Regions from separate parts of the Pelotomaculum sp. FP genome, predicted to be linked through region 3. Evidence: riboswitches for the same ligand, from Rfam matches in the RefSeq annotation. Region 3 holds a riboswitch; each other region holds the start of a gene.
The links. A riboswitch is a leader RNA that binds a small molecule or an ion and turns the genes downstream of it on or off. The one in region 3 is predicted to bind cyclic di-GMP.

Region 1 (7,276 bases), on a different contig from region 3:
AGCGAAGAGATGTCCAGTCAGGCTGCGATGGTTAAGCAGATGCTCGATAAGTTTACACTTAGAAAGCAAGGTTTTACGGGCGCTCCGGCAGTTGCAGCCACCACCAAATCGCTTGCTGCGCATCAGCTTCCTGTTCAGGAGCGAAATTGGGGCATTAAGAATAAACCCGTTAAGAAGGGGGTCCTGGAAGTAGCCGCGGCGAAGGATGCCGGGGTAAAGCCGCAAGACATTATTTCTCTGAATGATGCGGAATTTGGCAATTTCTGATAAGAAAAGGGGCCAATAAGATGATACCTGTATTCGGAGGAGTATCCCAATTAATATAATTTGTTTAATTGATTAAACAGTATAATACCGGCGGGAGATTTAGGTGTCTGTTTCAAACTAATTCTCCCGTCGATGGTATTGGTGGTGAACATCATACGGCTTACCGACCGGGAGTTTCAACTGATTAGCAGTCTGGTCTATAAAATTTGCGGGATTAAGCTTGGAGAAAAAAAACGCAGCCTGGTTGCCGCGCGCCTGCAAAAAGTGTTGCTTGCAGGCGGGTTCGGCAGCTTCCAGGAGTATTATGAATATATTATCCAGGATACCAGCGGAGAGGCGCTGCTCAACCTGGTGGACCAGATTTCTACTAATCATACCTATTTTTTTCGCGAAAAAGAGCATTTTGATTTTTTAATAAATGTTGCGCTGCCTGGAATTAGTGAAGAGCAGCGGAATACTGGCAGGCGGAAGGTTAGAATTTGGTCTGCCGGGTGCTCTTCAGGAGAGGAACCTTACACCCTGGCGATGATTCTTAAGGAATATCTAGGCGGTAATGCATTACATATGGACGCAGGTATTCTGGCAACTGATATTTCGTTCAGTGTATTAGAAACAGCTATGGCAGGTATATATCCGGCGGATAAGATGTTACAGGTGCCCATATCATACCGGCAGCGTTATTTTAGCCCTTTAAAAGACGGTAACTGGGCGGTTAAGCAATGTTTGAAGGATATGGTTCTTTTCCGCCGTTTAAACCTGATGAGCCGCGAATTCCGGTTCAAAGGACTTTTTCAGGTAATTTTTTGCCGTAATGTAATGATCTACTTTGACAAAGCCACCCGTCGGGAACTCATCGAAAAGTTACACCGGTATACTGAAACGGGCGGGTATTTGTTAATCGGTCATTCCGAGACCCTAGACCGGGAGGCCGGCTTATATAAATATATCAAGCCCTCGATATATAAAAGAATATAACTTTTCATCCAAACAAAATTTTAAACAGGTCGATCTTTTTAAAGGTGAACATAATGAAAAAGATTAAAGTGCTTGTTGTCGATGATTCTGCCCTGGTAAGGGAAATTCTGGCCCGGGGATTGGCCATGGACCGGGACATCGAGGTGGTCGGGGTGGCCTCCGACCCATTTATAGCCCGCGATAAGATAGTCCGGTTGAAACCGGATGTGCTTACACTTGACGTAGAAATGCCCAGGATGGACGGAGTGGAATTTTTGCGCCATTTGATGCCCCAGTACCCGTTGCCGGTAATTGTGGTTAGCGCCCTCACCAGAAAAGGCGCCGCCATAACTCTTGCCGCCCTTGAGGCCGGAGCTGTTGATGTGGTTGTCAAGCCGAGCACTGACATAGCCCGCGGTTTGAATGTTATGTTGGGGGAATTGCGTAACAAGGTGAAAATTGCGGCCTTAGCGAATGTAAGCGCCTGGAAGGGCAACCGTGAATCTATCAAAACAATTAGGGCGGACAGCCAGGCTTTAGCCGAATCTACAGATAAGGTGATAGCCATCGGGGCTTCTACCGGAGGGACGGAAGCAATCCGCAAAATATTGCAAAGTTTTACCGCCGCAATACCTGGCGTGGTGGTGGTACAGCACATGCCTGTTGGATTTACCAAACATTTTGCTGACAGCTTAAATGATCTATGCGCTATGGAAGTGAAAGAAGCTAAAACAGGGGACAGAGTATTGCCCGGGCGGGTACTGATTGCGCCGGGTGACCGTCACATGACCGTGCGCCGTTCCGGCGGTTCCTATCTGGTTGACTGCCGGTCAGGTGATAAGGTTTGCGGGCATTGCCCTTCAGTTGAGGTGCTGTTCCAGTCGGTTGCAGAATTTGTGGGGGCTAACGCCATCGGGATCATGCTTACCGGTATGGGTAGTGACGGCGCCAACGGTATGGTGGCTATGCGCCGGGCCGGGGCCAGGACAATAGCGCAGGATGAAACTACATCTGTGGTATTCGGCATGCCGAAGGTCGCTTATGAACTCGGCGGGGCGGAATGCCTGGCGCCGCTGGATGTAATCCCATTTACGGTCATGAATTTACTGGCGCAATATAAAACGGTTTGATAATGCGCCTTGGGAGTGACAGGGGGACGGTAGTTGTACAGTTTTTCAAGGAAAGGAAGCAAAAGAACCGTCCCTCTGCTTCCGGTATTGGGTGTGGAATATCAGACTGAATTACCTTTTTTTTTTGGATAATAATTTTGCCCTTGCAGGGGAAAGTGCTTTGCTGTAGAATATTGTTAAAGTTAGTCAAAATATAATATTTTCCATGATAAAGGCAAACCTCCTGAAAGGGAGGGACGCAAAGCTAACGGGCCTAAAACTAAGACTTCGCGGGCTACAAGGCGCAGGATTTTTGGTAGGGTAATATACTACCATACCTGCGAGCTCCGGATGATTTGTCATGGCGGCTGGGTTGCCAGGGTAAGATTGATCCAAGCTCTTTACTTTGGCTTGGTTTTTTTTGTTCAAAATGATCTAATTTTATAATATTTAACCAGAAAGGGTGACGCCGTTGGAGTTGTTTTCAAATCCTATACTCCTATCACTTCAAAAAGGTCTGGATGCGGGCGCCTTGAGACAGCGGGTAATTGCCAATAATATTGCCAACGTGAATACGCCCAACTACAAAAAATCTACCGTCGCCTTTGAGAGCTTGCTTAAGAAAGCATTGGGACACGGGTCCATTGCCTTGAACAAAACCGATCCCAGACACTTTGGTGTAACTGCGCTGTTGGATGAACTGCAGCCCGAAGTGAACCTGAATGAAACAACTTCCATGCGAACCGATGGCAACAATGTCGACATCAATGAGGAGATGACCAACCTGGCGGCCAACTGGATCCAGTGCCAGGCGGTAGGTAGAGAATTAAGCGAGCATTTTTCTATTTTAAGTTACGTCATAACCGGCGGAAAGGGGTAGACAAGTGGGTATTTTCAACTCTCTGGCCGTCAGCGCATCAGGGCTTACGGCGGAAAGTCTGCGGTTGGACCTGATTGCCAATAATATCGCCAATATGAACACCAAGGGCCGGCCCGACGACCCGGCCAATCCTCCCTACCGCCGTAGAATTCCTGTCTTTGCGCAAATACTGGAGCAGGTTTCTGCCAGCGGTTCATCGCTGTCAAGTGTTAGAGGCACGGGGGTACGGGTAGTCCAGGTTCTGGAAGACGCCCGGCCGCCCAGGCTGGCGTATGAACCGGCCGATCCCATGGCCGATGCGCTTGGTTATGTAGCCTACCCGAATATTAATATCGTCAACGAAATGGTTAATATGATTTCCGCCGCCAGGTCTTATGAAGCAAACGTGACAGCTTTAAATGCCGCCAAGGATATAGCCTTGAAAGCCCTGGAGATAGGGCGCGGTTAAAGGGGGGCCATGAGAATGCAGGTATTGCCTGTCGGACAACCATTCTTACCGCCGCAGCCGGCGGGAACCGGGGCTAACCAGGAGGCCGGGGGCGCTTCTTTCGCTGGTGTTTTGGACAACGCCCTGAAAAAACTGAATGATACCCAGATCAAGGCCGATCAGCTGACGAGTGAGTTGCTTACCGGCGAAATTCAAGACATTCACCAGGTGACAATAGCTATGACAGAAGCCAAGTTGGCCATGCAGCTTGCAGTCGAAGTGAGGAATAAGATTATTGAGGCTTACCAGGAAGTTTCCCGCATGCAGGTTTAATATGTCCTTTGACAGTTGAGGTGGTTTAGTTGAGTCCGGGTGACCTTATCGTCAGGTTAAGGGAGAAATGGCAGGCTTTTAACCAAACCCAAAAAGTTATCTCAGTTTTAATTGTCGCAGGAGTCGTAGGATGTCTGTTCTATTTCGGACGGGTAATGATGCAGCCTCCTTTTGCCCCGTTGTTTACCGGGCTTGAACCCAAGGAAGCGGGACTTATCGTGGAAAAGCTCAAAACCATGAAGATTCCCTACCAGATTGCGGATCAGGGTAAAACCATCAAGGTCCCGGAGCGTCAGGTATACGAGACGAGGAATCAGTTGGCCAGCAGCGGGGCTTTAAGCGACAGCGGTTTAGGCTTTGAACTTTTTGACCAGAGTAAGTTCGGTCAAACCGACTTTGAACAGCAGGTGGGGTACCAGCGAGCCTTACAGGAAGAGTTGAGGCGAACGGTGGTCCAGCTTGACGGAGTGGAGCAGGCCAGGGTCCACCTGGTGCTTCCTCCAAAAAGCGTTTTTATCAGCGACCAGGGCACACCTTCCGCTTCTGTGGCTTTAAAGCTCAAACCCGGGGCGCGTCTTAGCCCGGAGCAGATCCAGGGTGTTTGTGACCTTTTCGTGGGCAGCGTGGAAGGCCTTAAGCCGGAGAATGTCCATGTCATAGATACCGAGGGAAATGTGTTAAGCGATAATTTTAAATCAAGCGACTCCAAGGCTGTCGCTGCCAGGACTACCCTTGATCAGAAGACGGCTCAACGGGAATATGAAAAAGAGCTCGAAAAAAGGGTCCAGCAGATGCTGTCGCAGATTATTGGCCAGAGTAACGCTGTTGTCATGGTTACAGCCGATCTTGACTTCGGCCAGAAACAGACCGTCAGCACCATTGCTTCCAATCCGGATAACGTAAAAATTAGCGAGCAGAACATTAATGAAAGCGGAACAGGCGGCGGAGGCGGGGGCGCTGTGGGAACCGATTCGAATATAACTACAACTCCTTTTGCCCAGGGTACCGGCTCTTCGAGTTATACCAAGGAAGAGAATACGATCAACTACCAGGTAAGCACCTTACAGGAGACTGTGGAAAATGCCCCCGGCAGCGTCCGCCGTTTATCTGCTTCGGTGGTGGTAAATGAAGCCGACATCCCGCTGGATGTTCAAAAGATCAGGGATGTTGTTGGGTCGGCTATCGGTTACGACCAAAACCGTGGGGATCAGATCAATGTTACAAGTATGGCCTTTGACGATTCGTATCAGAAAAAAATTGAGGCTGAAATGGCTCAGTATGATGCCGCAGCGAAAGCAAAGGAAAAAGAACGCCTTTACCTATACGGTCTGTCCGGCCTGGCCGTATTGGTCGTGTTAGCCGCAATAATACTGTGGCGGCGCCGCAGCGCTCAGCGGGATGAAGAAGAACTTGTGGAAGAGCTTATCCCGGTGAAAGCAATTGAGCTTGATCAGGAAGAAAAGGCCAAAGACGATAAAAAAGAACAGATTAGAGCCTTATCAAAGGAAAAGCCTGATGAAATAGCCGAGATTTTAAAAGTCTGGATCAGGCATTAGGGGGGTAGCTGTGCAGCCTGCAAAACTTAACGGTATTGAGAAAGCAGCCATTCTATTAATAGCGCTAGGTTCCGACCTGTCGTCCCGGGTGCTGAAGAAAGAATTTCTTGAGACTGAAATCGAACAGCTTACCAAAGAGATATCCAATATGACTCATGTTCCGTCAGAAACAACGAGCGCAGTGCTGGATGAATTCATGAAACTGCAACAGGCACGGGAATACCTTTTGCACGGCGGTTTGAACTACGCTAGAGAAATGCTTGAAAAAGCCCTGGGGAACCAGAAGGCTTCGGATATTTTGAATAAGCTGACAAGTAATATGAAGGCCATTCCCTTCAGTTCGCTTCGTAAAACCGATCCCAAACAGCTCTTAAACTTTATTAGGGATGAACATCCCCAGACTATCGCGTTGATTCTGGTCCATCTCACCCCGGAGCAAGCGGCCGTTATTCTGGCATCCTTGCCCCCCGAGTTGCAGAGCGAAATATCCAAGCGGATTGCCAGCATCGATCGCTTAACCCCTGACGTTGTCAAGAGCGTAGAGGCGGTGTTGGAAAACAAACTGTCATCCGTGCTCCAGCAGGATCACACGGCGGTGGGCGGCGTGCAGTCTCTGGTGAATATTTTGAACAGGGTGGGAAGGAGCGCGGAAAAAGTAATTCTGGAGGGGTTGGAAAGGGAAGACCCTGATCTGGCGGATGAAGTCAAGATGCATATGTTTGTCTTCGAAGACATTAAAATTCTTTCGGATCAATTTATTCAGCGGGTGCTGAAAGAGGTCGATTTCAAAGACCTGGCGCTGGCCATGCGGGGCGCCAATGAAGAGGTGCATGCCAGGATTTATAAAAACATGTCCAAACGTGCCGCCGATATGCTCAGGGAAGAAATCGAATTTATGGGACCGGTACGTCTGAAAGAAGTGGAACAGGCACAGCAAAAAATTGTTACTACTATCCGCAAACTGGACGAAAGTGGAGAAATAATTATTTCCTGGGGTGGTGACGATGTCATTCTATAAGATCATCAAGGCTGCCGAAGTGCCGGAAAACCTTCTGCACGTCTTACCGCTAAGGAGTTATACGACTCTGGTAGAACGGGAGAGCATACAATACGGGGATAATAATGCTGACGTTGCGGCAAGCATTATGAACCAGGCTACGTTGCAGGCTGAGGAAATTGTTAGCCAGGCCCGCGTTAGCGCAGACGAAATAATCAACCAGGCTAAGTCGGCAGCCGGGCAAATCGAGCAGGAAGCCTACCGGAGCGCCTTTGAAAAGGGACGCCAGGCAGGCTATGAGGCCGGTTACCGGGATGGAATGGCCCAAGCAGATCAAGAGGCGGCGGCCATTCGGGCGCAGGCTGGGGAGGTGTTGGCACAAGCTGAAACAATTCGACGCCAAACCCTGGCGGCAATGGACCAGGAGATCGTGGAACTGGCCAGGGAAATAGCGGAGAAGCTGTTGTCGGCCCAGTTGACGCTGGAGCCCGGGATGGTGCTGCAGGTGTCCATGGAAACATTACGCCTGGTTGCAGATCGGCTCAATGTGGTTTTATATATCAACCCGGTGGAATTGGAACTGGTGGAAAGAAGGAAGGATGAACTGCTGGGTGTTCTTCCGGTGAGAGCACAGCTTCAGGTGGTTGCAGATCCTTCAGTGCAGGCAGGGGGATGCAGGGTTGAAACCGAACAGGGGCAGGTGGATGCAACCATGGAAACACGACGGGAAGAGTTAATGAAAGCCCTTTACAG
Region 2 (7,276 bases), on a different contig from region 3:
CGCAGTTCCGGCTGCTTGTGTAATTGGCGAGGCGGTGGTGGCCTGGGAATTGGCTTGCGCCTGTATGGAAAAATTTGGAGGGGACAGCCTGGACGAGCTGAAAAACAATTGGGAAAGGTACCTGTCCTACCTGCGGCAGGTGTGAAATAAGATGAAAAATATTGTATTAATCGGCTTTATGGGTACCGGCAAGACGGTGGTAGGACGACGGCTGGCCCGCCGGCTCAAGCGCGAGTTTATAGATACCGACGCTGAAATTGAAAAGCTCATGGGTAAGACGGTGGCCCAGATATTTGCCAGGGACGGGGTCGTCCGCTTCCGTTCCGAGGAAGAACTGCTGGTGAAAAAGCTTGCCAAGCGGGAAGACCTGGTCATCGCGACCGGAGGGGGCATGGTTTTAAACACAGAAAACCTCCTGTTGCTCAAAGAAAACGGGATCCTGGTAGCCCTGACCGCCTCGCCCGAGATCATCTACGACCGTGTCAGAGGTAACAAGAACCGGCCCCTGCTGATGCACGGCGATATGATGGAAAAGATCAGGGAGCTCTTGCAGGAGCGGGAGAACGCCTATAAAGCAGCAGAAATCACTGTTGATACAGGCAACAGCAGCATAGTGGAGATAGTCGAGCAAATTACCCGTTGCCTGTTGGAAAGGAACTATATCACTTATTGATTACCCAAAATATGGGTGCGAATTCAATTGACAGATTATATAGCTGTATGAATTTGTCCGCAATTGACCCCATAACTTCTTATTTTGATTAAAACGAGAGAGTTGAAACCTATGGAACTCTTCATACCGTTGTTTGCATTTCTGGCCGGGCTCTGCGCAGGCAGCTTCCTGAACGTGTGTATCTGCAGGCTGCCGGAGGGAGGCTCAATCGCTTATCCGCCTTCCAACTGCCCCTCGTGCGGGAGCCGGCTTCGAGCGGTCGATCTCATTCCTGTACTCAGCTACCTGTTTTTACAGGGCAGGTGTCGCTACTGCGGCGGTAAAATATCGGCGCAGTATCCAATTGTAGAGTTGACCATAGGTATACTGTTTCTCCTGACTTATCTCAAGCATGGTCTGACCCTGGCATCCCTGCGGGCGGCCGTGCTTTTTACGTTGGTTACGGCGGCCGCCGTGATCGATTGGCGATACCGGATTATACCGGACAGGCTGAACCTGGCAGGGTTTGTCCTGGGAGCGGTCCTGCTCTTTGAGTCCCGTGAGGTCCTTACCGCAAACGCCATCGGGTTTCTGGCCGGGGGAGGCCTCCTGTACCTGGTCGCTCTTGTTTCACGGGGCGGCATGGGCGGCGGAGATATCAAACTGGCCGCGGTGATGGGGCTGCTCCTTGGCTGGAAATACCTGCTGCTGGCCCTTTTTCTTGCTTTCGCCGCAGGGGCGTTAGTGGGGATCCTGTTAGTGCTTTTAAAGATAAAGAGGATGAAAGAAGGCTTGCCTTTCGGCCCTTACCTGGCCCTGGGCTCCGTTGTTGCGGCGCTGGCCGGGGACCGGCTGCTGTACTGGTATCTTCAGCTGTTTTAGGATTAGATACAGCTGCCCCGGCAGATAACTGAAAATAACGTTCCGGGCTTTCTCTAAAATGTGGGTGCGAATTCATTCACCCAACTCAATTGTGATTGATTGGGTTTTTATATCAATGGCGGCAGTTGATTGCCAGATTCACGGAGGAGTATTAACATATTAACATTTAAGAGGAAAAACGATATCTTTCTAGAAATACTGTCAAAAATGTCCGTATCAGCATGAGGTGACTTACTTGTGATAGACGCCCCAAAAAAAGCAAAAAAAACCCTTGGCGAGCTTCTGATTGAGAGGGGTTTTATTAACAACGCGCAATTATGGGAAGCGCTGCGGGTACAGTCCCGCACTGGTGAGTTCCTGGGTGAGATTTTAAGCAAGCTCGGCATGGTTTCAAAAGATACGATCAATGAGATTTTGGGGGTCAAGAGAATCAATCTGGATAACCTGGACCCCGAACTTTTTAAATTAGTACCCGAGCACATGATCCGTAAGTACAAGCTGCTGCCCTATAACAAAGGAGGCAATCTTCTTACCGTGGTTATGGCGGACTCCGCCAATGTCCTGGCTATCGATGACCTGCGCCTTGTGACCGGCTGCAAAATCGAGCCTGTAAGACTGGAGCAGCATGTCATTGAAGAGGCCATACGCAAACATTTCAGTGTCCCCGAAGTTGACAGGATCTTTGACGAGTTTGAACTAACCACAGAACAGCATGAGTCTGAAGCGATCGTCCTGGAGGAAGAGGTTTTTGACGAAGCGCCCGTGGTGCGCCTGATCAACTCTATTTTCATCCAGGCCATTGAACAGAAGGCCAGTGACATCCACATTGAGCCGGCGGAGAAGCATGTCCGGGTAAGGTACAGGATTGACGGGATGCTGCAGGAAATCATGACTTTGCCCAAAAAAATTCGTTCGGCTGTGATCTCCAGGGTCAAGATCATGGCCAGCATGGACATCGCTGAAAAGCGGGCGCCGCAGGACGGCAGGATCATGCTCAAGCTGGGCAGCCAGGAATTTGACCTTAGAGTATCCTCGCTTCCCACCGTCTACGGGGAAAAAATAGTCACCAGACTTTTGGGCAAAGGCAGCATGAAGAGCTATAAGCTGGAAAACGTCGGGTTTGACTCCAAAAGCCTCAGTATATTCAGAAACGCGTTGAAAAGCTCTTACGGGATGCTCCTGATTACCGGACCCACGGGCAGTGGGAAAACAACCACTCTTTACGCAGCGCTCAATGAAATAAACACCGTCGAGAAGAATATCATTACCGTGGAAGATCCCGTCGAGTATATGCTGGAAGGGATCAACCAGACCCAGGTCAATCCCAGGGCGAGGATGACCTTCGCCACCGGTTTGCGGGCCATCCTGCGGCAGGACCCGGACGTGATCCTGGTCGGGGAAATCCGCGACGGCGAAACTGCGGAAATTGCCGTCAAGGCAGCCACCACCGGACACCTGGTCCTTTCCACCCTGCATACCAACGACGCCGCGGGCGCTTTCACCCGACTGGTGGACATGGATATAGAACCGTTCCTGGTGGCCTCATCGGTGCTGGGCGCGGTTGCCCAGCGGCTGGTCAGGCTAATTTGCCCGAGGTGCCGCCAGAGCTATGTACCGGAACCGGATTCCCCGGAACGGCTGTTTATAGGCGCCGGGCCCGACCAGCCGCTGACTCTTTACCGGGGCGCAGGCTGCAATGAATGCCGGAACAGCGGTTACCGGGGGCGCATGGCCATCGTAGAGATCCTGCCTATGACCACCGGGTTGCGCACGCTCATTTTAAATAAAGCCTCTGCCGATGAAGTCAAGCAAAAAGCCCAGGCCGAGGGCATGGTTACCCTGAGGATGGACGGTATCCAAAAAGCTCTACGGGGGCTGACCACCATCGAGGAAGTGATGAGGGTCGCATATTCAGAAAACAATTAAGACAATCATATTGCTAACTCGGTGCAGTAGAAGATGAAAACCAGCAATGTGCGATTTTGATCGCATATGGCACATTAGTACTAACTTGGTTGGTACCTAATGTTGCATATGGGGAATAAATTCGTAGCTGCATTTTTTCAGATTAGGGGGTTATTCAAATGACCTGTGATGAAATCCTTTCCTGTGCCTTCAAGGTGGGCGCCTCGGACGTACTAAAGCGCCTCCGGCCCTGCGTCTGCAGGGGCGCTTTTGCCGTTGGCCGCGCCGGAATGGCAGGGGAAATTAGACTTTGGAAGTGCGCCTGCCGGCCCGCTGTCTCCAGAAGATACGGACAGGATGGCCCGCGAGATTATGACGCCGGAGCAGTACCAAAAATTCCAGCAGGTGGGGGAGTTGGACTTTTCCTACTCCATACCGGGTGTCTGCCACTTAATCAGCAGGGAGGAGGCGTTGACCCGGGCGGCCGATCCCGAGGCGCTCTTAAAGCGCTTAACTGAAAGGAATATTTTTTATTTGGTGAGAAGATATATTGCATTCTTTACTTTAAAATTGTATTATAGACATATCACAACAAAATAGTATAATATTCCAAAATATATATAAACCTTCCACCGAAAACAGCAAACCTGTCGAAAGGCGGGGACGCAAAACCATGGGTCTGAGGCCGCTAGGCTACGACTGTCAGGTTGCTGAAGTAGAGAAGGACTGTTAAAAGCGGGTGCTCCTTCGGTGAGTAAAGGCCCTTTTTGGGCCTTGTGCCAGAAGGGGGATCCTTATTTATACGGCCGGTTAACGTTTGCTCATCAGTCAATCAACTGGAAATTATAAGAAAATGGTGGAGTAAATGACACAAAACTTTGCCTACAAAGCCCGCAACCCGGCCGGCAAACTGGTCACCGGTAAGATCGAGGCCGAAAACCGCAGCAAAGCCATCACCCAGCTCAGGGACCGCAGGTTTTTTGTTGTGGAGCTTAAAGAAGCCCCTCTCGCCGGGACCAGCATTAAGCTGGACAAGCTCTTTCAGAAAAAAGTCGGCAGCAGGGACCTGGCTGTAATGTGCCGGCAGTTTGCCACCATGGTGCAGGCGGGAGTCCCTCTCCTGCAGACAATAAGCATTATCAGCCAGCAGTGCGATAACAAGACGCTGCAGGACACGATGAAAAAGGTCGGCGGCAACCTGGCAGGCGGCATGTCTCTGACCGAGTCGATGAAACCCTATCCCCGGGTGTTCCCCGGTATCTTTACCAGCATGGTCGAGGCCGGGGAAGTCGGCGGCGACCTGGAACACGTGCTGGAGAGGCTGGCTGTAAACTTTGAAAAAGAGCACGACATGAGGGAGAAGGTCAAGTCGGCCATGACCTACCCGACAGTGGTGCTGGTGGTGGCGGTGCTGGCGGTAGTGGCCCTTTTGATCTTCGTGTTGCCCAGCATGACCAAAATGCTGATAGACATGAAGGCGCCCCTGCCCGTGACTACTAAAATAATTATGGGTGTCAGCGGTTTTCTAAAAAACTACTGGTACATTGCTCTGACTTTGGTGGTTGCTTTGGCTTTCGGCTACAAGACCGGTGTTAAGAGCGGTCGGGGCAAGAAAATGAAAGACTCGGTTGTCCTGAAGCTTCCGGTAATGGGCCCGATGGTCCAAAAAATCGTCATCTCCCGTTTTTGCCGCTCGTTGAGCACCCTGTTGAAAAGCGGCGTGCCGGTCCTGCAGGCGCTGGAAGTGGTCAAAAACATCGTGGACAACCACTCGGTGAATATGGGTCTCAAGGAGGCTGAAAGAAGCATCAAAGAGGGCCAGAGTTTTGCCGAGCCGCTCATGAAGAGCCGGGTATTTCCTCCGATGGTCAGCACGATGATGTCGATAGGAGAGGAAACAGGGTCGGTCGACACCCTGCTGGAAAAGGTAGCCGACTTTTACGAAAAAGAAGTGGACGCTATGGTCTCCCGCCTGTCTTCCATGATCGAGCCGATTTTGCTGGTGGGGATGGGTGTGGTGGTCGGGTTTATTTTGATCTCGATTATGGTGCCGATGTTTACTGTAATGGACAGTGTGAAATAGTTTTCGGCCGGCGTGGCCGGCCTGGTCATCAATGGAAATCATGAGAATTCATGATTTGGAGGTGGTTAATGAAACAAAGACGAACGTCGCTTCGCCCAATGCGGATGAAAAGAGTTTTGATTATTGCCGGCATAATGGCGACTATCGCTAGAATCCAAGTAAATGGTCTGCAAGGTTAAGAAAGCAGTTGCAACTAGGTACTACATAACAATTATATTAAAAGGAAGTGAAATAAATGAAAATAGCAAGAAACGAACGTGGTTTTACTCTTATTGAATTGATGGTGGTGCTAATTATCATTGGTATCCTGGCAGCCATAGCCATTCCCGTAATGAGCAAGCAAAGCGATAAGGCCAAAAACAAGAGGGCAGTTGCTGAATTAAAGAGCATGAAAACAATATTAGACATTTACATTAGTGACCCAATAGTGAACGAAGATGGAACATCTCCAGCAGATGCCGCTGCAGCCAAAACAGTGCTGACTGACAATGGTTTTACAACTTTTAATGATGCTTGGGGTACTCCTTACAAATATTTAAAAATTGGTACTAGTGGTTATCTTTTGTATTCCTGTGGTTCTGACAAGGATGATGCTTCAGGCTCCGATAGTGACAATATTACTGTTAAAAATGATGCAAATCCTGAGGAGGGTGTTGCGCCACCTACAACCGTAGGAAGTTCTATCGAATAACTATGGATTAAAGTTCTATTATTTATTTTGATTAGGATGCAAATTAAGGCAGGGTTAAGTATAATGCCTTACAAATAATTTTATTGAATTCATATAGGATTATAAGTCCTGACAATTAAGAGAATCATGTTAATAACAACTTATTTAAGAGATGAGTATGCCCCCTATTGAAAAGCAAACACCTATGGTTCAAAATAATCTTGGCTTTACCATCATAGAGATGGTTCTAGTAATGCTAATTATCAGCATTGCTGTTGCTTTCACTGTGCCCAATTTCAAGAAAATTCTCGATGCTTATCAACTCGACATCTCGGCAAGGGAAATGGCTTCAGATATACGTGATCTTCAGCAGTCCGCCATAAAGACACAGAGTACAGCTCTTTCAATTATGTGGAATTTATCTTCAGGTACTTACTACCTTAAGAACGAAAACACAGTGATCAAGAGCGTAACGATTCCTAACAGCGTTGAAATTATAGGGGCTCCATTTATACCGGTTGAAAAGCTTTACAAGATGCGCATTTCCGTCAAAGGTAGACCGCTTGGCGGATATAACGGTACAGTTGAGGGGTTTGGCGGGACTATCACATTAAAAGATAAAACTACAAAAAAATACAAAGATGTTGTTATAGATACATTGGGGCGTGTGAGAGTCAGTGAAACGTATCAGTAATCTTGAAGGCCCCTTATCCCGGAAAAAAGTAATAATTATTAACAATGAGCAGGGTCTGACCCTGCTTGAAGTGTTGGTGGCGCTTCTGCTCATGTCAATGGTGCTTGTCACCATGCTGAACAGTTTTGTCCTGGCCGGCCGCCAGAACAGCGACACTTACCGCTACAACGAAGCCCTCTCACTGGCCCAGAGTAAAATTGAGGAAATTAAAAAAAAGAATTTTAATGACGTGACCAGCGTAGCTATCACTGATTTTGCGACTGAAAGCGACTATGCCCAATTTCAGGGACTTAGCTACAAGGTAACTGTTGCGCCAAACTATATTACGGTAAACGACACCTCCATATTAAATTCGAAAACGATTACTGTTACTGTTTATTACGATGACGA
Region 3 (7,276 bases):
GTCCATTAAATAAATCAAAGGTAAACCCCTTGTTGTAGAACTCGCCGTCAATATCATCTTCGCCTCTTGCCCCCAGATTCCATCTGGCAATCAGCGCCGCATCGCCGCCGGAATACACATCGGTATATCTTGCCATGGTCGATGATACTATATTTGAAGACGTAATTACTACAGCCACCAAAAGCGCCATCAGTATTTTACTGATCTTCATATATCATCACCTCATTTTTGTTGCATTCTTACCCGGGCTTTTCGATACAAGTCCCCGCCATAAACGCCAAGGACCAAAAGCAAAACCAGCGCCGCCATGCCTGCCGGTTTTTTGGAGACGACAACGGCCAGGCCGATTTTTGGGATCCGCAAGACCATTTTACCCGCAAACCTGTCGGCGGTTAAAAATTCATCAGCGGCATTGTTGTTATCGCCTTTCAAGGTAAACACGCCGTTTTCCTCGCTGACAATGCGGTGGGTAAAGGCGTTTGTCCCGTGTAAATAGGTGACGACATCGCCGACCTTGTATTCACCGGCAGCCTGCTCGCGGATCACTATGACATCGCCGGGATATATGGCCGGCTCCATGGAGCCGGATAAAACAACAAGGTGCGAAAAGCCAAAAATCTTCGGCACCGGAGCATGGGTTACGGCTTTATTGACACCCAGGCAGAGGTTTATCAGGATCAGCAGCGCCAATAACCCGAGCGGCACATACTTTACACAGTTAACCAACATCTCTTTGTGCTTTGGTCTCAATAAGTTTTAAGCCTCCTGTTACTCGGCTTGCGCTGTGACTTTGATCATAAGGCTGTAAGAATAGGCCGGATTGCCGGCATAGGCGGCATAATCGTTATCATTAGGGCCATCCGGCCAATTCCATTCCAGCGTGTATTTCACATTCCTGCCGCCCGCCACGGCCGTGTCCTGATAAAGCTCTTCCGGCGCACACCATACCGTCTCATTTCCGGCGACGTATACGTCGCCTGCTTTCAGGCGAAAGCGCATGGGGATTTTGTGCGCCGCGGGAAGCGTGTCGGCCGCTGTGAAGGTTACATCATAATAGGTTGAGTACCTGTTGCCTGTGTTATCCACCGTGAACTTATAGCTGCCGCTCATGCCGGGGGCAATGCGCTTGTTGGCGCCGAATATATTGACGCTTACCGCGCCGGCTGTACCGTATGAGGCGGTCGTAGCCGTGTCCAAAACGTCAAAATCGAAAGGTGAAGGCGTCGATCCGCCACCGTCGTCGCCACCGCTGCTATCTCTACCGCTGATATCTCCACCACTGCCACCGCCGCCGGCAGGAACAGGGGTGTCCGGTTGCACAGGCGGGTTGACAGGATTGTAAGGATTGACTGGATTCTCAAGATCGGCCGGGTTGGCCGGGTTGGTTGACTGCGGCGTTCCCCTGGGAGCAGCTCCCAGCTCGATCCGGTCAATACCTGTGGCCTTTCCGTCCTCCCCTTTTTTAAGATAAATGGTGATCTCCAGCACCTTGACATGCACCGCCACTTGAAAGACAATGGTACCGTCGGGGAGGCGGACGAGTTCCGCGTCCTCGATCCCGGTCGTCCTTTCAATATCGACCTTGCAGCTTGCAAGCACGTTGCCGGCTTCGTCAAGGACGCTGATGGTATGGGAACCCTCGTCGACGTCAATAAAGATGAAGTAGCCCTGGCTGTCTGTCCTGGTATAGCGCGGGTCGCTGCGGAACTCAATGAGCCCGTAGGCAAAGGGTGTCCCGTCGGTGTAGACAACCCGGCCCATTAAATCAATGCGCTGCTCAACAGGGACCGTAACCTCCTCCTGCGGGGAAAAAAAGTGATACAGCCTGCCGATAAACCCCAGGACGGGGCGTTTCACCTGCACATCGGGCAGGTTTGATCGCAAAACGAAAACATGCCCGCCCGTGCTGATGTCACGGATGATCCCGTAGGTCGGCACGGCGGCGTACACCACGATGATGGTGATGATGACCGCCAGGATGAAGTTTTTGCGCCTTCGCTCCGCATTCTCGCTATTCATCGCCTGATCCACGATATCACCCCGGTCCCTGTCGCAGAGTTAAGGCCGGCAGAATTATTGTTATATGACTCTCTTTGGGAAGAAATGTAGCTGCAGCGCTATTCTCATATAACTCTCTTACGGAAGACGCAAATGCGCGCGCTTTGCGTCTTCCGTAAGAGAGCCGAAGCTCTCTTGTAAGGCGGATGAGTGTGTCTACGTAGTAGATCCAGGCTGACTGGATACAGGCGCAATCTGTTCTGCCTTGACAGAAACATTTAAAACATAGCTAGTACGAGTTGCGGCGTCCGCAGAGTTGTCGCCAAAGAGTGTGTCTGTACCATCATTTGATGCAAATGCAGCAGTATGTGCAGCATCATCTCCCTGTTCAGCGGCGTCAAACGCCCATCTCCACGTTACTTTTTGCTTAATTGTTGTGAGAGCGTCTTCGTCGGCTACACCGGATCTTTTGAAGGTGAAGGTATTGTCTGCAGGGTTTGCGGCTACTAATGTACCAGGTGTACTAGTATTAGTGTTTGCGACCAGCTGCTTTACAAATTCATTCTCTAAACCAGCCTCGTTCACCCAGTTGCTTGAACCCTCTACCAGGTATTCGATGGGAAGACCGGCAGCGCTTCCAATATTCGTAAAGTCTACTGTTACTTTGGCGTCAACGTCCGAGAGGAAAGTCATTTGAATATAAAAATCATCGTTTACGCCGGGAGCGATAATGTAATCTCCGTTTGCTCCGTTTTGTCCATTAATGTTTGTTGAATAAAGATGACTGAATAAATCTAAAGGCTGCACCGCACTGTCCAGAGAAGCGAGAGAGTTCCCGTTTGTTCCGCCTAAAGCTTCAAACTGCCACCTTGCGATCAAGGCAGTATCCGCCCCTGCATACTCGCTGGTATACTTAGCGAAGGTGCCGCCCATCATTGCTGTGGAAATCATGCAGAGCACCAGCAGCAGTACGGCGGCTCTGACGGTTTTGCTTGAGTTTTTCATTGGTTTATCATTCCTTCCCTCATTTATTTTTTTAGGCTGTTTCTTTGGATAAATTCCTTCCGTGCTATATGAGTGCATTTTGCCGCTTTGACCTTGGCGCCGCTCATCACTCCTCTCAATTCATCAATCAATTATATTTCGTTTATTAAAAAAACGGCCGGGTTGCTATCTTTCAGCAACCCGGCCGCCATAGCTGATTTGCTTTAGGCCCGTCGGTTTTGCGCCCCCGCCTTTCGGCGGGTTAGCCCTTAAAACAAGCGGTGTTAACATTCTACTATAATTCAATTTTTTTATCTCCGCCCTTTGCCGCCCGCAGCGCCGCCAGCTCCGCTTCCAGCTGGGCTTCGCGGTCCGCTTTTTTCCTGTTGCGCCTGTTGCGCGACGTTATATCGTAAAGGATAAACAAGCAAAGGGGTGTTATAACAAAGAGCAGCATGCCGAGAGGCGTCTGCAGGAACATGGCAAACCTGCCGACCCCGGCAGCGCGCCAGAGGTAGATGCCCTCCAGGTCCGACACGCTCACCGCCTTGGCGTCGGCGCCGGTGTTGGCGTCGCCCTTGGTGAGGAAGGTTAAACCGTCCTCAGTCCGGACGTCGGTCACCCTGTGGGTAACGACCGTGTTCTTTTCGGCGCGGAAGGCGATAATATCGTCTTTGACAATTTGCTCCGGCGCTACTACCTTAGTCACAATGAGGTCTCCCGCCAGAATTGTCGGCTCCATGGAACCGGAGAGGACGATAAAGGGCTTATACCCAAAAAAATCAGGGACCTTATCCGGATATATGTATGACCTTATAATAAACGTCACATTAACGATCAAAACCAGCACAAGAAATGCACAAACAGTGACGCCAATAACGGATATTGCTTTCCCCAAAGCTGTTTTCGGCACCTTTTCCTCTCCCACTGCCAATAACCCCCTGTTAATATTTTAGATTGTAAATTATTCTATCATAATTATCCATCTCCTACATAAAATGTTTTTCTTTTTACAATAAAAAGCCGGGTTGCAATAATGCTTATCAGCAACCCGGCCGCCTTAGCTCGCATGCTTTAGGCCCGTCGGCTTTGCGCCCCCGCCTTTCGGCGGGTTAGCCCTATTATTAGTTTATGTATATTTTTTATGAAAAAGACTTCTTTTTCTGACTCAATGATCAAATAAAAACGGCTAAGTTGCTGCAACCTTTATTAGCAACCCAGCCACCCTAGCTTCCATGCTTTAGGTCCGTCGGCTTTGCGCCCCCACCTTTCGGTGGGTTAGCCCTGCAAAAAAATGTACTGCTATATTACCTATGTCATTTTACTATAATCAACCTCAATATGCAATATTTTTTTATTAAAGAAATATATCAAAAAACAGCTAAGAGTTAGCTAACCAGACAGCCGTCCACCAGACGCAGGACCCTGCCGCAGGCGTCCGCCACCCGCTGGTCGTGGCTGGCCACCAGCACCGTCTTCCCCATTTGATGCAAACTTTTCAGCAGTTCGATGATGCCCGCGCCGTTGGCCGAGTCCAGGTTCCCCGTGGGCTCGTCCGCCAGGATCAGCTCCGGGTCCAACAGCAGCGCCCTGGCGATGGCCACCCGCTGCTGTTCACCGCCGGAGAGCTCGCCGGGCAGGCGCTTTTCGGCGCCATTCAGGCCCACCCGGCGCAGCAGCTCCCGCGCGCGGTCGCGTGCGCGACGGCCGTATCCTTCAGGTATTGACGGGGCCAGCACATTCGAAAGCGCGCTCAAGGTGGGCAGCAGGCAGTAGGATTGAAAAACAAAGCCTACCTTTTCCCGCCGGTAGCGGCAGAGCGCCGCCTCGCCCAGACCCGCGATATCCTTGCCGGCGACCATGACGCGGCCGCGGCTGGGCCGGTCCAACGCCCCCAGCAAATTTAACAAGGTAGTCTTGCCGCCCCCGGACGGGCCGGTCACGGCCACAAAGTCTCCCCGGTCAATATCCAGCCGGTCTACAGACAGCGCCCTGACCGCGGAAGATCCCCGCCCGTAAATACGCTCCACATTTCTAAGCGATATCAATATATCCGCCATCGAAAGACTCCTTCCGTCTAAAAGCCGTCCCCGTTGTCAACCACGCAGGATTTCCGCCGGGGCGGCGCGGTTGGCCCGCCAGGCCGGGTAAAGGCCACCCGCCGCGCCGACCAGAACGCCGCAGGCGCAAACCAGCGCGGCCACCCTTAAGCCCGGCGCGCCGATGTCGATGGCCAGGTACTCCTTGACCGCAACCAGTCCGCCGTACCCCAGGGCAACCCCGAGCCCCGCGCCGAGCAGGCTTAAAGTTATGGACTCCACCAACACCATGCAGGCTATGTCCCACGGAGTCCAGCCGAGGGCCTTGAGAATGCCGAACTCGCGCCTGCGCTCGACCACCGACAGCAGCATCACTACCATGATCGTAAGGCTGCCGGCCGCTACCGCCACAGATGAGACCGCCAGGAAAAACTGCTTCAGGACGCGGAGCACGCTGTTTAGCGGGAGCAGCAGTTCCCGCGGCGCCACGACCTGCACCTCCGGCTTTTTCCCGCTCAGGCGCTCTTCAATCTCCCGGGCGGCCTCCTCGACGTATTCCATGCTCCCGACCTGGGCGCTGATGGCCGACAAACTGCCGGGCTTCAGGCCGCCGATATCCCGGGCCAGTTGCTCCGTGCCGCTGAAACCGCCGTCCAGCAGTTCGTTGCCGGTACGGTAAACGCCGACGACCTTAAGGTTCAGGTTGTCCGCTTCCTTACCGGGGACCTCAAACGTATAAACGCCGCCGATTTGATAGGTAACGTTTAAGAACGCAAGGTACTCCAACAGGCTCTTGCCGATTGCCACCTCATCGTCACGGGCGGGCGCAGTCCCTTCTATAATTCTCTGAAAAGGACCGATCTCCGTCCTCGTTTCATTCACTCCGTACCCGAACAGCGGCAGGACCATCGTTGCCCCTGCCGGTCGCAGGATGTTTGTAACCTGTCCCGTCACATTATTTACGTTGGGCACGTCCTTAATAATATCAATGTAGGAAACCGGAATAGAGGAGGAGCCGATACCCTGCAGCAGGCCGCCGAACATAGAACCCTTTTGGGTAATCGTGATCTGGCCCGCCAGGTTGGAAAACGTCGTTTCCACCCGTTTCTCCATCCCGGTCGTCACGGAAAAGAGGAAGGTCATCAGGGCGCAGCCAAAGGCCACCCCGAGTACCGCCAGGGCGGCCACAGCTTTTTTGCGAAAAGCGTTGCGGATGGAAAACAGCAGCAGGGACAAAGGCAACAACTCCTAAAATTTCTTTCTTCTCCGGTTTTTCGGGCAGGATCCGGCTGTGAAAACAAGAATATACATTTTCAATAATTTACTGAAAAGGATGCTACTATTTTATCATGATCCGCAAAAAGAAAAAGAAAAATCTCATTGCTTTCGTGCTGGAAATGATGAATTAAAAAAGCCCTTCAATCACAAAGGGCGTTAATCGTCTTTCAGCAGGGTTTCAAGTTGTTTGGCCCAGCTTCTGTACTTTTGCAGCGCCTTTTGTTCAGCCTGCAAAGGGTCCATTGAGCCTACTTCTATAAAATAATTAACCTGCAGCAGCCAATCGTCCATTATCTCTTTAAAGAGTTTTTTTATTTCAACCTTAACCTCATTATTCATCTTAGTCTGATCACCGTTTAAAAGGTTTTTTATCATCATCCAAGATCTTCTTATTCCATATTTATATTGCCTCTATCACACATTATTCCCCACAAGAAAAAATTGACCCGGTTTATTGGGAGTTATAATAAACCGGATCGAGTTTTGAGAGGAGCTCAAAACGAAAACCTGAAAACACAAATAATTCGCCTGGTATGAGTACGGTACAATAGAAGGCACTACGTCCACGGGCCAGCCATGACCAACCCCTTGAATGGACTAAAGCGGAAAGATGGAGTCGATTATAAGTTAGCAATATTAAAGCTGATTGTCTATGCTTATTGTCAAAAAATAGTAGAATCGCGTCTAACTATTACAAAATCTTGTCTGGATTTTCCATTGACTAAAAGTTTATGACAACAACCCCGTCCCCTTGACAGTCCCTGATATATAGCAACAGGAACGAATTTGATATATTAACATATTATGTAATTAAGCATGTATCAGGGAGTGAATTCAGATGAGCGAAGGTTTTTCAAATATTAATGAGGGGAGCAGCAGAGAAAAGGCCGTGGATTTGAACATTACTATGCTGGCATCATGCGAAATTGGGCCGGCCTCCGCACGGCAGCGCCAGCAAGAGGCGTTTCAAGTCCGCC
Region 4 (7,276 bases), on a different contig from region 3:
GGACTTTATCCGTATTGTTATTAACGAAATGATAGCGGTACCAAGGTAGTCAATTAATTAATGGCAAATCCAAGGCTTCCCCCCAAACAGCCATGATATTAAACTCCCAAAAACAAAAAAGCCCGAAGGCTCATTAATCTTCATTACTTTGCTGTAATTAAGCTTGATTAAATATAATTACCTTATAATCAACAAGTTAGATTTTTTTAGCTCTATTTACCTCCGATTTTTCCTGTAACATGTTTCGTAGTATATTAAAATCAATCTTTTTAAGTGATTGAGGACTCTTATATTGGAGAACTTCTGCAATCGCGTATTCAACCTCGTCGGGGTGATATCCATATGAAACCAACCGTTTGCGTATTTCCTTTAATTTCATGAGTTTCACCCAAATAATGAATAAGTTATTATTTATAATATTCCGCGAAAGAAAATAGCCCTACAGATTATTCTTTAAATCAGGTTTATCTTTTGGGACTCTTATAACTTGTCCAATATGCAATGTCGAATTAATTGTCAATCCGTTTAATTTTGCTAATTCAGAAGTGTAATCAACTTCTTGGTAGTATCGCTCAGAAATAGTTGCAAAGCAATCGCCTGCTTGAACGACATGGAAAATAAATCCATCTACATCTTTATCGTCAGAAGTTTTTGTGGTTGGCAATATCTGTGTTGCTTGTGCATAAATTTGTTCCTTGAGTGATGCATTTTCACTATTAAGCTGGGATATTGTAGCTCCCAAATAAGAAACTTCACATTTAAGGCTCCATATGATTGTAAGCATAATCACAAATAAAAGTACTATACCGAGAGGTAAAAGCCGATCTTTCAATTGTGCCGCAAGCACTGATATTCCCTTAGATTTGTGGATTTGCTTTTCTAGTTCACCAATGCTCTTCCCGAAAACCTCGTTGGATTGCTGATTGATTTAATTCATCTCCCCTTAGTAACTACTATACTATTCGTCAAAATCCAAATAATCTTTAATTAATTAAAGACAAAACAAAATACCCGCCGATACTACGGGTAACTACTACTGCCAGCTGGAGTCCAAAGCAAGGGTAAAATAGTCTATTTCAGTTCTTCCTTAATACATGTGACTTGTATTCCTTCCTCTTTGGAAATAGTACTGGCCAAGCTGGCCTTATTTATCAAATTATCAACAGCAATAGCAAAATAAGAGCCTATACATGTACCGTCCCTGCCTCCTCTTGCTACACCAGCAACAATATTTATCGGTACTCCAAACTCTTTTGTTAGTACTGCTACTTCATTAACTATTTTAATGGCCCATTCCTTAGAGCGTTCAGTATCTTCTGTGGTAATCACCATAAATTCATCTCCGGCATAACGTCCCGGAAAGTAAACACCATTTTCCGTTCTCTCTGAAAGCAATCGTCCTATAATTTTTAGGCAGATGTCTCCTCTAACGTGACCGTACTTTTTATTTATTTTTCCGAAGCCGTTGATATCGAAGAAGATAACCGTAAGCTCCTTCCCCTGGCTGAGAATATTTTCTGCCATATACCTTAAATATGGGGCTTTTTTAAGGCCAGTCAGCGTATCTTCATGCTTACCGGCCTCAGCCAGAAGACTTTTTTTAGTAACAATTCCTACTAGTTTACCGCTCTCAAATACAGGCAACCTTTCTACTTGTTTTTCTTCCATTAAATTAATTGCATCCCAAAGGGACGTATTTGTATAAACAAATACTGGATTTTTGGACATGGCGTCTGCAATAATACGGTTCATATGAGAACGCCGGGCATCCCTTGAAGTGATCATTCCACAGAGTTTACCGTCCTCTAAAACTGGAAGTCCACCGATACAGTTTTCTTCCATTAATGAGACGGCTTGTTCGACACTGTCGAGAATATCAACCGTAATGACAGGACTGCTCATATAATTAGAAATGGAAGCCATTAAAGTTCCACCTCTAGACTAATCGCAAGCACAATATCAACCTGTGCTTTTAATAATGTTGTTTCAGATGCAACCTTATCTGCTTCATTCAAAACAATTTCCAGTAATTTTTCATTACTAACCATTTTTGATAGTGACTTACGAATTACTACCGCTTCGAGAGGTCCTTCCTCAATTAAATGTATTTCGTACTGACCGGGACACATTAAATCTATCATTCTCTTTACGGCTTCCGGACCTATGGGAGCTCTTCTTCCAATCAATAACACATCCTGAATTGGCGGAATCTCAAACTCACTTAACTTCATCGAAAATAGCGCCTTTCTTCCAGGTTCAACCTTTTGAGCATGCAAATTAGAACACCACCATTTCATTTAGAAAATCAAATATGCTAATCGAATTATTCTTTCTGTCAAATAGGGATCAAACTGCATTCCAGAATTTTTTTCAATTTCACTTAAACTTTCATCCCATGCCTTTCCTTTTTTATAAGGCCTGGAGGTTCTCATTGCATCAAAAGCATCAGCAACGGCAATTATTCTAGCCCCTAAAGGTATATCGTTTGCTTCGACACCGAAATATCCTTTTCCATCCCATCGTTCATGATGGTACAAAATTAATACAAGGAGTTCTTTAGCCCAGGAATAAGGCTTCAGCATAACAACTCCAGATTCAGGATGTCTCTTAATAATACTCCATTCCCTGCCAGTTAATTGTTCTTTTTTAGATAATATACTTTTGTCAATCTTAACCTTGCCAATATCATGTAATAAAGCGGCATTAGTGATTATCGAAATATCTTTATCTTGTAATCCCAGATGATATGCAATACGACATGCAATGTAACTAACGCTAATAGAATGACGATAAATTTCAAAATCATAATTATTTAATGCAATCATTAATTTGTTAATCTCGTTAAGCAAAAGCTCATACCCCTTCCTAAACTGTTAAAGAAAAGGGCATAAAAAAAGAAATTACCAAGCCATTTCTCTTGTAGCCAGACAATCACACCAGTAAACATAACTGATAAGAGTCTTAGCTTTGCGTCCCACCCTTTCGGAATGGTTTGCCCTTAAACAACAGGTGGTATGCTTTTTAGAAAATATTCAATAAATTATACAACTATGAGTATACATTTATCAATAGTTTGAATTTATTTTTTTGGGAAGGGCAAAAATATATTAAAATTTAATTGTTCATTCAAGGGATAAATAAAAATGAGGTAAAATATGGTTGATATTTTGAAAACATGTGGATTGAATCTGAGGCATTATAGAAAGGCTAAAGGTTTAACTTTAAATCAATTATCTCAGGATATTGGCATAACTAGTTCATATCTTGGATATCTCGAGAGGGGACAAAGAAACCCTTCCCTGGCAACAATAGCCAAAATAGCAGAGGCTTTGGAGGTAGAGCCTTATCATCTCCTGGTAAATTTTGAGAATAATTTTGACCGGTCGTTACATAATTTGATTATTATGTTAATTACAAGAAAACGAATTGATGAAGTAATTTTTTTACAGGAAGTACTAACATCCTATTTAAAATCCATAAAGAATAATGACAGGCAATAGTTAAGCGGCGTAACTTTATAGTATAAATTATCAACCTGCGAAAAAGATTGATATGAGCTGAGTATTTCTTTGTAAGACACAAAAGCCCCGCTCCGGAGAGCGAGGCCTTTTGTATGTCTGCATATATAGTTTACCGAAATTGAAGTGGTATTATCCCCCGATGGAGGTTCGTTGATACGTATACCAAAGCTGGAGCTACTGCAACTTCTTCAGGTAGAGCCGTAGCCGGTACTTTTCCAAAACCCGACGGCTTCGTTTAGAGTTAGAAGATTCTTGTTTGCTATGGGCTTATGCCCTTGACGCAGAAGCCTTTATATGATAAATTATGTCGGTATTCTTATTGTTAGTATTCTAACTATCCAATAGGGGTGGTGCTGATGAATTTCCAGGAAGCTAAAGAATTGCACAATTTATTGTTTTCCTTTATAGGTATGTTTCATGAAAAGTTTCTATGCCGGTTCCGCCAGCATTATGACGGCAATCCCAGGCTTAAAAAAAACCAGGTCAAGATTATCAGTATTTTATACCAGCATGATCACCTGATCCCAACTGAAATCGGTAAAATGCTGGATATAGAAAAAGGTAGTCTGACTACCCTTATAGATCAATTGGAAGATATGGGCCTGATTATACGACGCGCTGATCCCTGCGACAGACGAAAGTTATTAATATCACTCAGTGCTGCCGGCAGAGATGAAATGAATAAAATTATGGATGATCACACCCGAAGCCTGAGTGTTTTTTTCCGAGGCGTAGATCCCGGAGAAATAAAACAATTTGTAGCCAGCTTGCAATATGCAGTAGACTTCATGAAAAAATTTTAAAAGGTGAATGTTGACAAAATGGAAAAAAGCTTAGAAATGCGCGATCGAAATATAGGCAGTCTGTTATGGAAGTTTTCCTTGCCCGCTATCGTGGCTATGCTCATTAACGCACTCTACAACATTGTCGACAGGATATTTGTAGGGCGTGGGATCGGATTTGTCGCCATCGCCGCAACAACTGTGGCTTTCCCCATTATGATTATTCTAATGGCTGTATCCATGTTGATCGGAATCGGCGCTACGGCATTGATTTCCATCCGTTTAGGACAGCAGAAAATGGAAGAAGCCGAAAAGGTAGCCGGCAATGCCATGGTTATGATAATTTTATTGCCGGTCATTATAGCCGTAATATACCTGCTCTTCCCCGAGCCGATTTTAATATTCTTTGGGGCAAGTGAAGAAGTTTTACCTTACGCCCGGGATTTTGTGCACATTATTATGCTGGGAGCGGCTTTTGGTTCCATCAGCATGGGGATGAACAACTTTATCAGGGCGGAAGGCAATCCCAGGTTGGCTATGTTTACACAAATTACCGGCGCGTTGATAAACGGAGTTTTAAACTACATTTTCATTTTCAAGTTGGGACTGGGGATAAAAGGTTCGGCTTTAGCTACTTTGTCCGGCCAATTCCTTTCAGCAGTCTGGGTATTGAGTTATTTCCTTTCAGGCAGAAGCCTGGTCAAAATCAGATTAAAAAACCTTAAGTTGCAGCTGCCTATAATTATCAGCATTATATCTATTGGCTTTGCCCCTTTTGCCATGCAAGTCGCCAACAGTGTTCAGCAATCAATACTTAATAAAACCCTCTTGGTATATGGCGGGGATTTAGCTCTTTCGGCTGTGGGCATTATTATGAGTATAGCTGCCTTATTATTCATGCCGATAGTGGGCTTAAGCCAGGGAGCACAACCCCTTATAGGCTTTAATTACGGCGCCCGGCAATATGACAGGGTTAAAGAGACGGTGAAAATAGCGGTGATCGCCGGCACCTGCATTGCTGTAGCCGGCTATACGGTCATTCATATCTGGCCGGTCCAAATTGTAGGGCTATTCAGCAAAGGGGATACGGCGCTTACGGAAATGACCTCACAGGCCATGCGGGTGTTTTTTGCGCTATTTCCGGTTGTAGGATTTCAAATAATATGTTCAAACTATTTTCAAGCAGTGGGCAAACCGGTACAATCTACCATACTCAGCTTGTCCAGACAGGTACTGCTGTTTATCCCCTTGCTTCTGATCCTGCCAAATTTCTGGGGAATCAACGGAGTTTGGAGAACAGCGCCGATAGCCGACGGCCTGGCAGTGCTGTTGACGGCTACCCTTATTTACTTGGAAATGAAAAACCTCCCGCAAAATCATCTAGTGGTTGCACAGGTTAAGCAGTCTGTTTGAATTTTTATAATAGGAGCAGACCAAGATATCTCAGTAGTGCCCAGAAATCATAATTTCCAAAAAGAAAAACCACCTGCTTTTTAAAGCAGGTGGTCCACAACAAGTGAGATATGCGGTAAGCTCCTTAACTGGCATTATTCTCCAGCAGGAAAGCATTTATAGCTAATCAATACTTCATATGAATTTTCATTAACACAAAAGCATCTACGCTTACCTCTTTCAAAACATTCTATCCTCAGTTACAAATTCCGGCGCCCACCTATAGTATTCCTTGGGATACGCTTTCTTAAGCCCTTTGTAGTTGGCCTTGACGAGCTGTACGGCGCCTTTCCTGGTCCGGTAGGTCATAACAAGTCCCTGTTCCTGCAGGGCGTCGATGACCTTCCCCAATGCTTCATCATCTGCTTCGATATATTGCTCGATATCACCCAGTGTCATATGCAGACCCTGGTTGATCCGGTAGTCTTCGCCAAGTACAGCCAGCACATTTTCTTCGCTAAGCGCTAATTTCTTCTCAACAGGGTCTGCCGCCGGTACCGGCACACCCAGCTTTTCGCTTATGACCCGGCGCGGCATCTGCATATCCTCCGCCATCAGTTTGAGCCCGGACCTGAAAATAACTAACCTACAGGCTTCTAGAGTACCCCCCGCAATATAATCTGTCTTGGCAACTTCAAATACATTCTGAACCGGATAGAAACGGTTCACCCCGTCACCACCCATAACCTGAGTGGCGTCACAGCTTGATGCAAATGTGTTTTCAGCACCACATGCCTTTACCATGCTTGCTTCGATGGTAATGTCCTTGCCAAGATCCCAAAGGTATGCGGTGTAGTAAACGGACATACGCGTCGTTTTTAGCCGCATGATGATATCAGCGATTCTGGTCTGGTTACCGGCAATATCAATGGTGGGTCTGCCGAACTGGACCCTCCTTTGAGAATAAGGTACTGTATATTGCAATAATATTTGCTGCCAGGCAGCGGCCGAGGCGGAAATCAGGGTTCTCTCAAAATTGAGCCCGTGCATCAAAACCTTCCAGCCTTCACCCTCCTGGCCGATTCTGTTTTCCACCGGCGTGATAACATTATCGAAATCAAGGGAACCATTTTGTACGTTCTCGAACCCTAGAATTTCATTGATCCGTTCTGTGGTAAAGCCGGGTACCCCTTTTTCAACCCAGAAAGCGGTGAGATGACGGTGTTTTTTAACATCTTCCGGATTGTTGCTTGTCCTGGCGTAGACAATATAATGTTGCGCCACACCGGCTCCGACGATAAAGCGCTTCTTGCCGTTGAGGACATAATGATCCCCTTCCGGTTTCGCTTCAACTTCTATTCCAGCAGCATCGGTACCAGCGGTCACTTCGGTAATACCAACACACCCGATCTCACCTTGGGCAATACGCGGCAGATACTTTTTCTTTTGCTCTTCCGTACCGAAATCTAGAAGCTGCATTACGCCGCCCATCATATTTCCCACGATGATCCTGCCCAATCCCGGGCTAACTTTGTGAACTTCCTCGGCCACGATGCAGCCGCCTGTGCAGCCCAGGCCCAT

Region 1: another riboswitch for cyclic di-GMP. It lies ahead of flgB (flagellar basal body rod protein FlgB); the one in region 3 lies ahead of Psfp_RS11905 (hypothetical protein).
Region 2: another riboswitch for cyclic di-GMP. It lies ahead of Psfp_RS02215 (type II secretion system F family protein); the one in region 3 lies ahead of Psfp_RS11905 (hypothetical protein).
Region 4: another riboswitch for cyclic di-GMP. It lies ahead of Psfp_RS12970 (HD domain-containing phosphohydrolase); the one in region 3 lies ahead of Psfp_RS11905 (hypothetical protein).

Annotation. Positions count from the first base shown of each region.
Region 1 is NZ_QFGB01000016.1:441-7,716, forward strand. It holds partial or broken gene Psfp_RS08365 (methyl-accepting chemotaxis protein) at 1-267, shown strand, start outside; gene Psfp_RS08370 (protein-glutamate O-methyltransferase) at 400-1,242, shown strand; gene Psfp_RS08375 (chemotaxis response regulator protein-glutamate methylesterase) at 1,296-2,351, shown strand; cyclic di-GMP riboswitch class I at 2,555-2,711, shown strand; gene flgB (flagellar basal body rod protein FlgB) at 2,803-3,210, shown strand; gene flgC (flagellar basal body rod protein FlgC) at 3,215-3,658, shown strand; gene fliE (flagellar hook-basal body complex protein FliE) at 3,674-3,970, shown strand; gene fliF (flagellar basal-body MS-ring/collar protein FliF) at 4,000-5,526, shown strand; gene fliG (flagellar motor switch protein FliG) at 5,537-6,544, shown strand; gene Psfp_RS08405 (FliH/SctL family protein) at 6,531-7,276, shown strand, end outside.
Region 2 is NZ_QFGB01000003.1:91,279-98,554, reverse strand. It holds gene aroC (chorismate synthase) at 1-145, shown strand, start outside; gene Psfp_RS02235 (shikimate kinase) at 152-673, shown strand; gene Psfp_RS02230 (A24 family peptidase) at 785-1,534, shown strand; gene Psfp_RS02225 (GspE/PulE family protein) at 1,772-3,460, shown strand; gene Psfp_RS02220 (hypothetical protein) at 3,619-3,957, shown strand; cyclic di-GMP riboswitch class I at 4,070-4,154, shown strand; gene Psfp_RS02215 (type II secretion system F family protein) at 4,305-5,522, shown strand; gene Psfp_RS22090 (prepilin-type N-terminal cleavage/methylation domain-containing protein) at 5,758-6,213, shown strand; gene Psfp_RS02205 (prepilin-type N-terminal cleavage/methylation domain-containing protein) at 6,371-6,886, shown strand; gene Psfp_RS02200 (prepilin-type N-terminal cleavage/methylation domain-containing protein) at 6,870-7,276, shown strand, end outside.
Region 3 is NZ_QFGB01000027.1:36,933-44,208, forward strand. It holds gene Psfp_RS11890 (hypothetical protein) at 1-211, opposite strand, end outside; gene Psfp_RS11895 (signal peptidase I) at 223-750, opposite strand; gene Psfp_RS11900 (hypothetical protein) at 769-2,019, opposite strand; gene Psfp_RS11905 (hypothetical protein) at 2,215-3,081, opposite strand; cyclic di-GMP riboswitch class I at 3,175-3,260, opposite strand; gene Psfp_RS11910 (signal peptidase I) at 3,278-3,910, opposite strand; cyclic di-GMP riboswitch class I at 4,025-4,110, opposite strand; cyclic di-GMP riboswitch class I at 4,191-4,276, opposite strand; gene Psfp_RS11915 (ABC transporter ATP-binding protein) at 4,371-5,042, opposite strand; gene Psfp_RS11920 (ABC transporter permease) at 5,079-6,257, opposite strand; gene Psfp_RS11925 (hypothetical protein) at 6,456-6,677, opposite strand; gene Psfp_RS11930 (vanadium-dependent haloperoxidase) at 7,207-7,276, shown strand, end outside.
Region 4 is NZ_QFGB01000032.1:14,604-21,879, forward strand. It holds gene Psfp_RS12955 (LysM domain-containing protein) at 440-847, opposite strand; gene Psfp_RS12960 (GGDEF domain-containing protein) at 1,072-1,923, opposite strand; gene Psfp_RS12965 (hypothetical protein) at 1,923-2,276, opposite strand; gene Psfp_RS12970 (HD domain-containing phosphohydrolase) at 2,298-2,849, opposite strand; cyclic di-GMP riboswitch class I at 2,916-3,007, opposite strand; gene Psfp_RS12975 (helix-turn-helix transcriptional regulator) at 3,156-3,500, shown strand; gene Psfp_RS12980 (MarR family transcriptional regulator) at 3,878-4,324, shown strand; gene Psfp_RS12985 (MATE family efflux transporter) at 4,343-5,716, shown strand; gene Psfp_RS12990 (acyl-CoA dehydrogenase family protein) at 5,936-7,276, opposite strand, start outside.